Regions from separate parts of the Citrobacter sp. Cm046 genome, predicted to be linked through region 3. Evidence: predicted binding sites of a transcription regulator. Region 3 holds the regulator's gene; each other region holds the start of a gene.
What was found. Region 3 encodes PurR, which represses purine synthesis genes. Its sites were predicted from a motif close to CANGCAAACGTTTGCNTG; they were not measured.

Region 1 (3,878 bases), on a different contig from region 3:
CTGTCGCGCCGCCTGGCTCATCACCAGATGGGTTTCCACATCAGCAACGTCACGCAACACCTGCAACAAGCGCACGCCATAAATTGCGCCGCTAGCGCCGCTGATCCCTATGATGAGTCGTTTCATGTTTAACCGCCCTTTCTTGTTTCAGGGCTGACTTTGCAGGATTTTACGGGGAGTTGCAAGCAAGGGGACTTCTCCCCCTTGCTTGCTGTAGAGCATTAACCTTCGTTGTGCATCTCGAGGTTTTCAGCTTCGTTCTGACGCAGTACTGCTTTGGCGTCGTCATTACGCAGGGAATCAAGAAAATCGAGGTACTTCTGGTCGACGTCTTTAGTGACATACACACCGTTAAACACCGAGCATTCAAACTGCTGAATATCCGGGTTCTCAGCGCGCACGGCTTCAATCAGATCGTTCAGATCCTGGAAGATAAGACCGTCAGCACCAATTATCTGGCGGATCTCGTCCACTTCGCGCCCGTGAGCAATTAGCTCCGTCGCCGTTGGCATGTCAATACCGTAGACGTTCGGAAAGCGGATTTCCGGTGCGGCAGAGGCCAGGTACACCTTCTTCGCCCCGGCTTCACGCGCCATCTCGATAATCTGTTCTGAGGTGGTGCCGCGCACGATAGAATCATCCACCAGCAACACGTTCTTATCACGGAATTCAGCACGGTTAGCATTCAGCTTACGGCGTACAGATTTACGGCGCAACTGCTGACCCGGCATGATAAAAGTGCGCCCCACATAGCGGTTTTTCACAAAACCCTGGCGATACGGTTTGCCAAGAATACGGGCTATTTCCAGCGCGATGTCACAAGAGGTTTCCGGAATCGGGATGACGACGTCAATATCCAGATCTTCCCACTCGCGGGCAATTTTTTCGCCAAGCTTAGTCCCCATATTCACACGGGCGCTGTAGACGGAAATTTTGTCGATGAAAGAATCAGGACGCGCAAAGTAGACGTATTCGAACAGACACGGATTACTGACCGGATTATCCGCACACTGACGGGTAAACAACTGGCCTTTTTCAGTGATATACACCGCTTCGCCAGGTGCAACGTCACGCAGGAATTCAAAACCAAGCGTATCCAGCGCCACGCTTTCGGAGGCAACCATGTATTCGGTACGACCATCGCCAATATCGCGTTTGCCAAGCACCAGTGGGCGAATACCGTTAGGATCGCGGAAAGCGACCATCCCGTGACCGATAATCATCGCCACGCAGGCATATGCGCCGCGGATCTGGCGGTTAGTTGCGGCGATAGCCGCAAAAATATTATCGGCTTCCAGCGGATAGTGACGGAAGTTATCCAGCTCGCTGGCGAAAATATTCAGCAGAATTTCAGAATCTGAAGTGGTGTTGATGTGGCGACGCTTTTCTTCAAACAGCTTTTTACGCAGCTCATGCGCATTGGTCAGGTTGCCATTGTGGGCAAGCGTAATGCCATATGGTGAGTTGACGTAAAAAGGTTGAGCTTCGGAGGCGCTGGAGCTGCCAGCCGTTGGGTAACGCACATGGCCAATGCCCATATTGCCCTGCAAACGCTGCATATGGCGAGCTTCAAAAATGTCGCTCACCATTCCGTTTGCCTTTCGCAAACGGAAGCAGTTGTTGGCATCAATGGTGATGATGCCAGCGGCATCCTGACCACGATGCTGGAGCACCGTTAACGCGTCATAAATCGACTGGTTTACCGGCATAACACCGGCGATACCGACAATACCGCACATACGTCTTTTCCTCGTTAAGCCACATCTCAGAACCGTTAGGGTCTGGGCAAGAAACTTGACGAGCTTTGCAGATAGTCAAAAAACCATCTGATGATGAAACTGAACTGCGGGATCAACTGTGACTTGCTCCAGTCTTCACTTTTCGACACACCGGTAAACGTATCGAGAAAAAACAGAATGGCGGCGACGATCAACGCTCCTCGCAGAGCACCAAAGCAGATCCCCAACACCCTGTCGGTACCCGACAGGCCTGTTTTCTCCACCAGTTGGCCTATCACAAAATTAACGATAGCGCCGACGATAAGTGTCGCGATAAACAGTATCGCGATAGCAATCCCATTTCGAACCAGTTCGTCTTCAAAGCCCGTAAACCAGACAGACAGGTAAGTGTAGTAATGGCTGGCGACAAAGAAAGCACAACCCCAAGTCACCAACGATAATGCTTCACGAACAAAGCCACGGATCAGGCTAACCAGACAGGAAAAACCAATCACCGCGATAATGGCGTAATCAATCCAGACCATAAGTGTCCCACGATTTTACGCCCTGTCGTCCTGTTCGGGGCGCATTCTAACAGAAAAAGAAAACGTTTGCGTAGGGATTTCCTTTCCACGCGTAAATAAAAATGGCGCTGAAAAAATCATCAACGCCATCGAACTTTTTGCCTCTTCGGGCACTGCCGGATGGCGGTGCAAGCACCTTATCCGGCTCACAACACAGCAACACTGTAAGCCTGCCAGCACACCGCCATCAGGCACAATCCCGTGCAGGATAGCGATGCTGGCACCACGGTTTAGTTCGGGGTGTAACCCATCACGACCCCACTCAAACCGGAGATCTTTTGCAGTTCGCCGAGCGAGTTTTTCAGCTTATCTCTGGAGGCGTCAGGCCCGACAAGAATGCGGGTTATTTTACCCTGTACTGGCGTTGACGGGGAAGTATATACCCGGAAGCCAGCTCCCCGAAGTTTACCAACGATCTCATTGACCTTATCGGCGTTTTTCAGCGCACCGAGTTGCACGACGTACGCTTTCCCGGTTGGGGTCGGAGTCTCCGCAACTGCCGGTTTAGGCGTTGGCGCAGGTGCAGGTGCAGGTGCGGGTGCAACAGGCTGTGGTTGCGGCTTCGGTTTTGGTTTCGGCTGTTCGACAGGCGCAGGTATGGGATCAAACTCCGCACTGTTTGCCGCAGTCAGGCGTGACGGATCCAGTGACGGCGCAGCAGCATCACCTGCACGCACCTCTTCTGCCGCGCCTTCTGGCGGTTGCGTCGGCAGCGCCTGCGTTGCCGCAGGCATCATGTCTGGCTCATCGCGATCGCCAGGTTTAGGCACCAGAGGGATCGCCGCAAACTCATCCTGATAATGTTTTTTTTGCCCGTCAAGCAACCCGGGAAGCACAATCACCCCAAGCGCCACCAGCACAATTGTGCCAACTAATCGATTCTGAAACTTACTCGCCACCGCTTCTCCCCACGTCTATCACTTCCATGACATGTGCGACAGTGTGAAACGATCCACACACCAACACGGTATCTTCTGGTTTTGCATCTGCCAGCGCAGCATGCCATGCCTGAGCAACGCTGCCATAGGCTTCGCCTTTGCCCAAATGCTCCAGCAGTTGTTCTGCTGTCGCGCCCCGCGGACCTTCCAGGGGAGCACAATACCAGGCGTCAACCACGCTTTTCAACCAGGCCAGCGTACCTGCAATATCTTTATCATGTAGCATACCGATAACCGCCAGTACGCGCCCGTTTTTCACTAACTTTTTCAGACACCCGGTCAGATATTCCGCCGCATGAGGATTATGGGCGACATCAAAAATAACACGTGGCGACTCGCTCACAATCTGGAAGCGTCCCGGCAAAATAGCCAACTCGATACCTTCACGAATCGCCTGCTCGCTCACATTAAGTCCACTTGTCCGCAGGGCAGCCAGTGCAGTTGCGGCATTTGGTTGTGGAACCTGTGGTAACGGCAGGTGCGCCAGCGTACCGTGACAGTCCGTAAAGGACCAGTCATTGTCCGTTACAGCATAGCGCCAGTCCACGCCATATCGTTGCAAATTCGCTCCGGTCTCTTGCGCGACATCTGCAATGGTGTAAGGCATTTCAGGTTCGCCAACAATAGCCGGTTTTTCG
Region 2 (3,878 bases), on a different contig from region 3:
CACCGGTAATCAGTGATGCGCTGGTGGAGCAGGCGCTGGAAGGCGAAAATACTGCGCTGCCAACCTTTGTCGAAGCGCGTAACCAGTTTGAACTCAACTACTTGCGTAAGTTGTTGCAAATTACCAAAGGCAACGTTACTCATGCGGCGAGAATGGCGGGGCGCAACCGAACGGAGTTCTATAAGTTGCTCTCTCGACACGAACTGGATGCGAACGATTTCAAAGAATAATTTTACACTGCATCATTCAAGCTGCTGCCAGGCATCATGAATGATTTTGTGTAATCGTTTAATGTGTTAGGTTTATCCGATCAAAAGACAGGCGACCTTTTCAAGGAATAGCATGAAAAAGATTGATGCGATTATTAAACCCTTCAAGCTGGACGACGTCCGCGAAGCGCTGGCAGAAGTCGGCATTACCGGTATGACTGTGACGGAAGTGAAAGGATTTGGCCGTCAGAAAGGCCATACCGAACTGTATCGCGGCGCGGAATATATGGTGGATTTTCTGCCGAAGGTGAAAATTGAAATTGTGGTAACTGACGATATTGTTGATACCTGCGTCGATACCATTATTCGTACTGCACAAACGGGTAAAATTGGCGACGGCAAGATTTTTGTCTTTGACGTGGCACGCGTTATTCGTATTCGTACCGGTGAAGAAGACGACGCGGCAATTTAAGTCGGGTCTGCTTAGCAGGCCTGACAGGCGTAGCGCCATCAGGCCTGCTTTATAACGAACTACAGCACTTTATGTGGACCGAAACATTCGTAGTGAATGTTTTCGTTCTTCACGCCCAGACCGACCAGTTGCTTCGCGGCAAACTGCATAAAGCCAACCGGACCACACAGATAAAACTGCATTGACGGGTCGCTGATTGCACCTTCCATCTTGTTTAAATCCATCAGTCCTTCGCTGTCATATCCACCTTTTTCGCGATCCGCTTCGTTCGGCTCACGATACCAGGTATGTGCGGTAAAGCGCGGCAGCGTTTTACCCAGTTCACTTACTTCATCGGCAAAAGCATGCACATCGCCGTTTTCTGCCGCGTGGAACCAGTTAACCTGTGCGGTGTGCCCGGATTTTGCCAGCGTATCCAGCATGGCCAGCATCGGCGTCTGACCAACACCCGCAGAAATCAGAGATACTGGCGTATCGGTTGCCACATCCATGAAAAAATCGCCCGCTGGTGCGGCTAAATGAACGATGTCACCGATATTCGCGTGGTTATGCAACCAGGTAGAAACCTGGCCGCCGTCTTCGCGTTTAACGGCAATACGATAGCCTTTACCATCCGGTTTGCGGGTCAGAGAGTACTGACGAATTTCCTGATGCGGGAAACCTTCCGGCTTCAGCCAGACGCCCAGATATTGCCCCGGATGGTATTCTGCCACCGCACCGCCATCGACCGGCTCAAACTCAAAGCTGGTGATCAACGCGCTACGCGGGGTTTTTGCCACGATACGGAACGGACGAGTACCTTCCCAGCCACCATTTTTGTTGGCGTTTTCACTGTAAATCTGTGCTTCGCGGTTGATGAAGACGTTAGCCAGCACGCCATACGCTTTTCCCCAGGCATCCAGCACTTCCTGACCTGGACTGAACATTTCGTCCAGCGTTGCCAGCAGGTGACCGCCCACGATGTTGTACTGCTCGGGCTTAATCTGGAAGCTGGTATGCTTCTGGGCTATTTTCTCAACCGCAGGCAGCAACGCCGCCAGGTTTTCGATATTGCTGGCGTAAGCGGCGATGGCGTTAAATAATGCTTCACGTTGATCGCCATTACGCTGGTTACTCATGTTGAAAATTTCTTTGAGTTCGGGGTTATGCGTAAACATGCGATCGTAGAAATGGGCGGTCAGCTTCGGGCCTGTCTCAACCAGCAGGGGAATGGTGGCTTTCACTGTAGCGATGGTTTGTGCGTCAAGCATACTGTCTTCCTTTATCTGAGACTTTAATGATGTATGTCAAATACATCTTATAAAAAATACCCCTGCATTGTAAATGGTTCTTTGTAACTTTGCGTTGTAATGGTTACAACGTGAAAAATCTGCATCACAAACCTGAAAAGAAATCCGTTGAAATTAAGCAGACCTTTGTTCTCCAAAGCCTTGCGTGCTCTGAAGGTAATCGTTTGCGTAAAATCCTTTGTCAAGACCTGTTATCGAAGAATGATTCGGTTATACTGTTGGCCGAAGTCCAACGGGACTGCCTTTTTAGGCCGAAATTCTATTGTTAGCTGAGTCAGGAGATGCGGATGTTAAAGCGTGAAATGAACATTGCCGATTATGATGCCGAACTGTGGCAGGCTATGGAGCAGGAAAAAGTACGTCAGGAAGAGCACATCGAACTGATCGCCTCCGAAAACTACACCAGCCCGCGCGTGATGCAGGCGCAGGGGTCTCAGCTGACCAACAAATACGCTGAAGGTTATCCGGGCAAGCGTTACTACGGTGGTTGTGAATACGTTGATATCGTTGAGCAACTGGCGATTGATCGCGCCAAAGAGCTGTTTGGCGCAGACTACGCTAACGTCCAGCCGCACTCCGGTTCTCAGGCTAACTTCGCTGTCTACACTGCTCTGCTGCAACCGGGTGATACCGTTCTGGGTATGAACCTGGCGCAAGGCGGTCACCTGACTCACGGTTCCCCGGTAAACTTCTCAGGTAAACTGTACAACATCGTCCCTTACGGTATCGATGAATCCGGCAAGATTGACTACGAAGACATGGCGAAGCAGGCTCAGGAGCACAAACCGAAGATGATTATCGGTGGCTTCTCTGCTTACTCCGGAGTGGTTGATTGGGCAAAAATGCGTGAAATCGCCGACAGCATTGGCGCATACCTGTTCGTCGACATGGCGCACGTTGCCGGTCTGATTGCCGCGGGCGTGTACCCGAACCCGGTTCCGCATGCTCATGTTGTTACCACCACTACCCACAAAACCCTGGCGGGTCCGCGCGGCGGCCTGATCCTGGCAAAAGACGGTAGCGAAGAGCTGTACAAAAAACTGAACTCTGCTGTATTCCCTAGCGCGCAGGGCGGCCCACTGATGCACGTTATCGCGGCGAAAGCGGTGGCACTGAAAGAAGCGATGGAGCCAGAGTTCAAAGTCTACCAGCAGCAGGTTGCGAAAAATGCTAAAGCGATGGTGGAAGTATTCCTGAACCGTGGTTACAAAGTGGTTTCTGGCGGTACTGAGAACCACCTGTTCCTGCTGGATCTGGTTGATAAAAACCTGACCGGTAAAGAAGCTGACGCTGCGCTGGGCCGTGCTAACATCACCGTTAACAAAAACAGCGTACCGAACGATCCGAAGAGCCCGTTCGTCACTTCCGGTATTCGTATCGGTTCCCCGGCTGTGACCCGTCGTGGTTTCAAAGAAGCCGAAGTGAAAGAGCTGGCTGGCTGGATGTGCGATGTTCTGGACAACATCAATGATGAAGCTGTAATCGAGCGCGTCAAAGCGAAAGTCCTGGATATCTGCGCACGCTTCCCTGTTTACGCGTAAGTCATTTTTATTGCCGGATGGTGGTTTAACATCACATCCGGTAGTTATATCGATTTAAGCGTCACTGACTCATCTAATAAAGCCGCTATCTGCGGCTTTTTTTCTGCCTGAATCCACTGCCTCAGTAATTGCATTTTACGCCCCTGATTTTTGAGTTATGTCAGTATTGCTCCGCCCTGTTCCGGCTCGTTAGCGATAGCTGTGAAGGCGTGGTTTAAACAGCAACAAAGTCAGCCCATTATTGTTCAGGTCTCTACGAATATTCAGGTGATCATGAGCCTGGCCGGTACAGGAGAGGCTTTGATGCCCGGTTATATGAATAATTTTAATACCGAGCTGGTGGTTTTCAGGCCAAAAGTCGGCGATA
Region 3 (3,878 bases):
ACCGGATATCACTGCGCCACCAGCCGCAGCCCCGAGGGCATTGCCCAGATTAAATGCCCCAATATTAACCGATGAAGATAATCCTGGCGCTTCGCTGGCAACGCGCATCACGCGCATCTGCAAAGGCGGGACTACCGCAAACGTCGCCGCGCCCCAGACCACCATACTGATAGCCGCTCCCAGCTCATTACGCGCCAGAAATGGAATTGCCAGCATAATGACCATCAGCAGTAATAAAAAGCCTTTCAGCGTGCCGTTGACCGACTTGTCTGCCAGCCGACCACCAAGATAATTACCAATAGAGAAACCAACGCCAATTAACACCAACATCCCGGTGACAAATGCTGGTGTGGCATGGGTAATACTGTGCAGAACGGGTGAGATATAGGTATAAAGCGTAAACATCGCACCTGCTCCCAATACGGTGGTCAGTAGCGCCGAGACAACCTGCGGACGCATCAGCACCGCAAGTTCTTTACGCACTTCAGGACGCTCTCCTGCCCCGCCTTTAGGTAACGAGAAGAACAGACTGATCATCGCAATCACGCCCAGACCCGCAGTTGCCAAGAATGACATTCGCCAGCCGATGGTCTCGCCCAGCCAGGTTGCCGCAGGGACACCGCCAATATTGGCGATCGTTAGGCCCATAAACATGGTAGCAACCGCGCTGGCCTGCTTGTGTTTTGGCACCACGCTCGCCGCCACAACAGAACCAAGGCCAAAAAAAGCGCCGTGATTAAGACTGGTCAAAATACGTGAAAGCATGAGAGTGGTGTAATCCGGTGCAATTGCCGAAAGCACATTACCCAGTGTAAATATCGCCATCAGAAAAATAAGCGCATTACGGCGCGCACGATGAGAAAGCAACAATGTCATCAACGGAGCACCCACCATCACGCCAACCGCATATGCGCTGATTAACATTCCGGCAGCAGGAATCGAGACATCCACACCCCGGGCAATGACGGGTAATAATCCCATAGGAGAAAATTCGGTCGTGCCAATACCGAACGCACCAATCGCCAGTGCCAGTAACGGATAATTTATTTTCATACTTCGACTCCATAACGTCGAGCCGTGGCACGACACGTAATAAGAGCCAAAAGCATGACATTGATCGCAAAAATAATAAAGTTAACAAATTTGCAAAAGACTTTTGCAAATTCGCAAATAATAGAACGGGAAAAACGTGCTGAAGGGATGAGGGAGATTGCTCTCCCTCGGAGTAAATCAATGCAGTGCTGCGGTCAAACCACTTGCTACAATCAGGCCCAGAACAATAATGGTGGTGACTAACGAAAATTTCAGATCGGTGCTCATCAAGTTTTCTCCTTTTTATTCCCACACAAAAAGTGATATTGCGCATTTTTGCATACTTGAACGCAAAAATCTCTCACGATTTATATTGATAAATGCTTTTAACTCTTCCCCTTTTCGTTAAGATCAGACAAAATTCCACGCTTACTTGATTAGCGTACCGGCCATTGACCCCTTCCTGACGTTCCGTGTCGTTTTCCCGGCGTGCCGCAACTCTGACGTTGCGTTAAGGGTGTGTAAAGGCAAACGTTTACCTGGAGTATTCTCAGGAGCTTAGGATATGGTCTGGAGTGAGATGTAATGGCAACAATTAAAGATGTAGCGAAGCGAGCAAACGTTTCCACTACAACCGTATCACATGTAATTAACAAGACGCGCTTTGTCGCGGAAGAAACGCGTAATGCAGTCTGGGCAGCCATTAAAGAGTTGCACTACTCTCCCAGCGCAGTTGCGCGCAGCCTGAAGGTGAATCACACCAAGTCGATCGGCTTGTTGGCGACCAGCAGCGAAGCCGCCTATTTCGCGGAAATTATCGAAGCCGTTGAGAAAAATTGTTTCCAGAAAGGCTACACGCTGATTCTGGGTAACGCATGGAATAGCCTCGAAAAGCAGCAGGCATATCTCTCAATGATGGCGCAAAAGCGCGTCGATGGCTTACTGGTAATGTGTTCTGAGTATCCGGAATCACTGCTTTCCATGCTCGAAGAGTATCGCCATATTCCGATGGTCGTCATGGACTGGGGCGAAGCGAAAGCCGACTTTACCGACACGGTCATTGATAACGCTTTCGAAGGCGGTTATATGGCGGGTCGATATCTGGTAGAACGCGGCCACCGCGAGATTGGCGTGATCCCAGGCCCTATGGAGCGCAACACCGGCGCCGGACGCCTGGCAGGATTTATGAAAGCGATGGAAGAAGCGCTGATTAAAGTACCTGAAAACTGGATCGTACAGGGCGATTTTGAACCAGAATCCGGATATCGCGCCATGCAGCAAATCCTCTCCCAGTCGCATCGTCCGACTGCCGTCTTCTGCGGTGGCGATATCATGGCGATGGGTGCTCTTTGCGCCGCTGACGAGATGGGTTTGCGTGTACCGCAGGATGTGTCGTTGATCGGTTATGACAACGTGCGCAACGCCCGCTTCTTCACGCCAGCGTTGACCACGATTCACCAGCCGAAAGATTCGTTAGGTGAGACTGCCTTCAATATGCTGTTAGACCGTATCGTAAACAAGCGCGAAGAGTCGCAATCTATTGAGGTCCACCCTCGACTGGTGGAGCGTCGCTCCGTTGCCGACGGCCCATTCCGCGATTACCGTCGTTAAACCTGTTATACGGGAGCCTGTTCCGGCTCCCGTAGCCACTCTTTATTCAGCGTTTCGCTATCTCCCAGGTAGTCCAGCAACCAGAGCAGTGCTGGCGACGTATCATTTTGCTGCCAGGTCAGACAACATGCGGCATCAGGAAAAGGGTTTTCCAGCTGCAAAGCAACCCACTTACCGCTATCGATCCACGGTTTAGCAAAATGTGTTGGCACCATGCCCACACATAGCCCAGCCGATAAACAGGTAGCAGAGGATTCCCAGTCCGGTACCACGACACGTTTTTGGTTATCCAGCAGCCATGTGATTCGTTTCGGTAGCGTGCGCGAAGTATCTTCACGAACCAACGACGGCCAGTTGCGCAACGTGTCATCGCTTAATGGCCCGGGAATCGAAGCCAACGGGTGATGGCTCGCCACCACGCAACTCCAGCTCAGCATTCCCATATCACGAAACGTGTAACGTCCCCCCACCGGAATCGCCTGCGTTGCACCGATCGCCAGTTCGACGCGACCATCCGATAGCGCATCCCAGACACCGTTAAACACTTCCTGAAAAACCAGCAGTTCCACATCATCGAAGTGACGATAGAAATCCACAATCATCTGCCGGGTGCGTTCCGGTCGCACAATATTATCGACTGCAATCGCGAGCTGCCCTCGCCAGCCGTTGGCGATTTGCTGACATTGCTGGCGAGTGATCTGCATTTTTTTGATAACAGACCGACCTTCTTTTAAAAACCACGCCCCTGCGGGTGTTAGTTCCACATCCCGATGACGTCGCTCGAAAAGCGGAACTGCAAGCCACTCCTCCAGTTGACGAACGGTGTAGCTTACCGCCGAAGGTACACGGTGCAACTCCTGCGCAGCCGAACTAAAGCTGCCGTTACGCGCAACCGCATCAACGACTTCAAGTGAATATTCCGACCACATAGTCTGCCTACAAAAATTTTGAAATCAGTAAACAAATATTAGCGTTTCACAGCGAGAATTTCACTCACTACACTCTGCGACACTGTTTTACTGCTTAAAAAGAGAAATGATGATGCAACCTGGAAAAGGGTTTTTAGTCTGGCTGGCCGGTCTTAGCGTGCTCGGCTTTCTGGCAACGGATATGTATTTGCCCGCCTTTGCTGCTATTCAGTCCGATCTGCAAACCCCTGCGTCTGCCGTCAGCGCCAGCCTTAGTTTGTTCTTAGCCGGTTTTGCCGTTGCGCAGCTTCTGTGGGGGCCACTCTC
Region 4 (3,878 bases), on a different contig from region 3:
GACGCCGGTTAACTGGATGACCCCGTTGTTCTGCCCAAAGCAGGAGTTCGGGAAGGTGTTGAATACGGCGGAGACAAATGAGTTCAGACCGTTAGCCAATACGCCACCTTTCAGACGCTTCATATACAGCGGGCCGGAGACGGGTTGTTCGGAGACATCGGACGTGGCCGTAATATCACCGATGGTTTCCAGCGAAGTGATCATAAAGACCAGCATCAGCGGCAGCAGTAGGTTCCAGTCGATACCCAGACCATAGTACAGCGGTGTTGGCACCATGATGAGGTCCTGGCTTACCGGTGCGGTATTTTGCGGCAGCATGTCCATAAACCAGGCCAGCAGGTAGCCCGCGGCCATCGCAATTACCAGTGACGCAACGCGCAGGTATGGGTTGCGCTGGCGATTCAGAATGATAATGAGTGCCAGTACGACACCTGCCAGCATCAAATTCTTCGGTGCGCCAAAGGTGTTATCACTCATCGCCGCGTAGCCGCCACCAATCGATGTCAGGCCGACCTGAATCAGCGACAAGCCGATGATCATCACCACCACGCCGGAGACCAGCGGGGTAATAATACGGCGCGCCAGATGCAGTACACGAGAAATAACCATTTCAGTGCAGCTTGCCAGCATTAACGTGCCAAACAGCGCTGCCATCATAGTAGGGACATCGGCACCACCGGTTTTCAGCGCCGTGCCGCCCATAATCAGCGGCGCAACAAAGTTAAAGCTGGTGCCCTGAATGGATAACAGCCCCGAGCCAACTGGCCCCCAGGCTTTAATCTGAATGATGGAAGCTACGCCAGATGCGAACAGCGACATACTGATAATGTGTTGAGTATCCTGAGCCGGTAAACCGAGCGCCTGGCAGATGAGCAGGGCAGGCGTGATAACCGCGACGAACATCGCCAGCAGGTGCTGACAGGCGGCAAACAGGGTCTGGGCTAGCGGAGGGCGATCTTCAAGACGGTAAATCAGTTCACTGTTGTGAGTCTGCGCAACCGGTTGCGCATTTGCTGACTCTACGGCGTTAACGGACATCAGAGGCAATCCCATGGTGGAAAAGCGGTGATTTTATCTGACCAGGGCGTAAAAGCAAACGTTTGCCAGTAACTATTGCTAATATTTAAAACGGATAAACAAACATTTTTATATAACTTTTCATCATTTTCTGCTTAAAATCCACCCCGATAACTCATTAAGAGCTAAAAATCGATCTGGAATGCATCGTGCGTGACTGTGCTAAACGCACTAATGGAGCTGTATATGTTTTACCTCGATACTTTATCAACACTGGTTGCTGCAACCCTGGTGTTGCTGCTGGGGCGCAAGCTCGTCCAGTCTGTTCCCTTCCTGAAGAAATACACCATTCCCGAACCTGTAGCGGGTGGATTGCTGGTGGCGATCGCGCTGTTGGTACTGAAAAAAAGTATGGGCTGGGAAGTCAATTTTGATATGACGCTGCGCGATCCGCTGATGCTGGCGTTCTTTGCGACTATCGGCCTGAACGCCAATATCGCCAGCCTGCGAGCCGGTGGGCGCGTGGTGGGAATATTTCTGATTGTGGTGGTAGGTTTGCTATTGATGCAGAACGCCATTGGTATTGGGATGGCAAGTCTGCTCGGCCTTGACCCGCTGATGGGGCTGATTGCCGGTTCGATAACGCTCTCTGGCGGCCACGGCACAGGAGCTGCGTGGAGCAAACTGTTTATTGAACGCTATGGTTTCACCAATGCCACCGAAGTGGCGATGGCGTGCGCAACGTTTGGCCTGGTGTTGGGCGGACTGATTGGTGGTCCGGTGGCGCGCTATCTGGTAAAGCACTCCACGACGCCGGACGGTATGCCGGACGATCAGGCGGTTCCGACCGCGTTTGAAAAACCGGATGTCGGGCGCATAATCACCTCTCTGGTGCTGATTGAAACCATCGCGCTGATTGCTATCTGTCTGACGGTCGGAAAAATCGTTGCGCAATTGCTGGTGGGAACGATACTGGAACTTCCGACTTTTGTTTGCGTGCTGTTTGTGGGGGTGATCCTCAGCAATGGCCTGGCGTTAATGGGCTTTTATCGGGTATTTGAGCGTGCGGTTTCGGTGTTGGGTAACGTTAGCCTGTCGCTATTCCTCGCGATGGCGTTGATGAGCCTGAAACTGTGGGAGCTGGCTTCACTGGCACTGCCGATGCTGGCTATCCTCGTTGTACAGACCATTTTCATGGCGCTGTACGCTGTATTCGTGACCTGGCGCATGATGGGTAAGAACTATGATGCAGCGGTGCTGGCGGCAGGACACTGTGGTTTTGGTCTTGGCGCGACGCCGACGGCGATTGCCAATATGCAGGCAATTACTGAGCGTTTTGGTCCGTCGCATATGGCATTTTTGGTGGTGCCAATGGTGGGGGCGTTCTTTATCGATATTGTCAACGCGCTGGTGATTAAGCTGTATCTACTGTTGCCGATTTTTGCGCAATAAAGGCTGTGCGGCGGTGTGATAACCGCCGCCGCTATTGATCTTGATCTGTTATGCGTTGGAGTAGCGCTCTGTTTCCGGCATCCAGCGCTCTATCAGCGCCATCGCCTGTTGTGGATAACGTTCATGAATGTGACGGGCAATGCGCTGAACTTCCGGAATAATCGCCTGATCGCGCAGCAAATCCGCCACTTTGAATTCTGCAGTTCCGGTCTGACGCGTTCCTAACAATTCGCCCGGGCCGCGGATCTCCAAATCTTTTTGCGCAATAACGAATCCGTCGTTGCTGTCCCGCAACACTTGCAGACGCTTCTGAGCAGTTTTTGAAAGCGGCGATTTGTAGAGCAGCACACAGTGAGAGGCCACCGCGCCACGGCCTACGCGGCCACGAAGCTGGTGCAACTGGGCCAGGCCTAAGCGCTCCGGGTTTTCGATAATCATCAGGCTGGCGTTTGGCACGTCCACGCCAACTTCAATCACCGTGGTGGCGACCAGCAGATGCAGTTCACCCTGTTTGAAGGCGGCCATCACCGATTGTTTCTCTGCAGGTTTCATTCGCCCATGTACCAGGCCAATATTGAGTTCTGGCAGGGCGAGTTTAAGTTCTTCCCACGTGGCTTCCGCAGCCTGTGCTTCCAGTAAATCAGACTCTTCAATGAGCGTGCAGACCCAGTATGCCTGACGCCCTTCGTGAGTGCAGGCGTTACGCACGCGGTCAATAATGTCGCTGCGACGGGTATCCGGGATGGCGACAGTAGTGACTGGTGTACGGCCCGGAGGCAGTTCGTCAATCACCGAGGTATCGAGATCGGCATAGGCGGTCATTGCCAGCGTACGGGGGATCGGGGTAGCGGTCATGATCAACTGGTGCGGGTGAAAACCCTGCTGTTGACCTTTTTCCCACAGCGCCAGACGCTGGTGAACCCCAAAGCGGTGTTGTTCGTCGATGATAACCAGCGCCAGACTGTTGAACTGCACCTGCTCCTGGAAAATCGCATGAGTGCCGACAATCATCTGCACCTGTCCGCTGGCGATAGCTTCCTGTTGCGCAAGACGCGCTTTACCTTTCTGCTTACCCGCCAGCCAGCCCACCTCAACACCCAATGGCGCAAACCAGTTACGGAAGTTATTCGCGTGCTGTTCGGCCAGAAGTTCGGTTGGTGCCATGAGCGCTACCTGCTTGCCATGTGCGATAGCCCTTAGCGCCGTGAGTGCGGCGACAAGAGTTTTACCGGAACCGACATCGCCCTGAACCAGACGCATCATCGGGACATCCAGCGCCATGTCGCGTTCGATCTCAGCCACTACGCGAGCCTGTGCGCCGGTAGGTTTAAATGGCAGCGCGGCCAGTAGCTGGTTTTTCAGGGTATCATTGGCACTGAGAGGCTGAGCATGAAAGCGCTGAGCGCCTG

Region 1: the regulator PurR is predicted to act here: its motif matches at 2,319-2,336, upstream of cvpA (colicin V production protein).
Region 2: the regulator PurR is predicted to act here: its motif matches at 2,124-2,141, upstream of glyA (serine hydroxymethyltransferase).
Region 4: the regulator PurR is predicted to act here: its motif matches at 1,090-1,107, upstream of gltS (sodium/glutamate symporter).

The regions. Positions count from the first base shown of each region.
Region 1 covers NZ_JAOWGP010000043.1:276,205-280,082, forward strand. The annotation lists gene OGX98_RS17085 (UbiX family flavin prenyltransferase) at 1-126, opposite strand, end outside; gene purF (amidophosphoribosyltransferase) at 222-1,739, opposite strand; gene cvpA (colicin V production protein) at 1,775-2,263, opposite strand; gene dedD (cell division protein DedD) at 2,533-3,201, opposite strand; gene folC (bifunctional tetrahydrofolate synthase/dihydrofolate synthase) at 3,191-3,878, opposite strand, start outside.
Region 2 covers NZ_JAOWGP010000035.1:39,730-43,607, forward strand. The annotation lists gene glrR (two-component system response regulator GlrR) at 1-230, shown strand, start outside; gene glnB (nitrogen regulatory protein P-II) at 343-681, shown strand; gene hmpA (NO-inducible flavohemoprotein) at 741-1,931, opposite strand; gene glyA (serine hydroxymethyltransferase) at 2,258-3,511, shown strand; partial or broken gene OGX98_RS06370 (hypothetical protein) at 3,662-3,878, shown strand, end outside.
Region 3 covers NZ_JAOWGP010000037.1:9,548-13,425, forward strand. The annotation lists gene OGX98_RS08790 (MFS transporter) at 1-1,053, opposite strand, end outside; gene cydH (cytochrome bd-I accessory subunit CydH) at 1,231-1,320, opposite strand; gene purR (HTH-type transcriptional repressor PurR) at 1,618-2,643, shown strand; gene punR (DNA-binding transcriptional activator PunR) at 2,649-3,572, opposite strand; gene punC (purine nucleoside transporter PunC) at 3,685-3,878, shown strand, end outside.
Region 4 covers NZ_JAOWGP010000030.1:269,849-273,726, reverse strand. The annotation lists gene xanP (xanthine/proton symporter XanP) at 1-1,038, opposite strand, end outside; gene gltS (sodium/glutamate symporter) at 1,264-2,469, shown strand; gene recG (ATP-dependent DNA helicase RecG) at 2,518-3,878, opposite strand, start outside.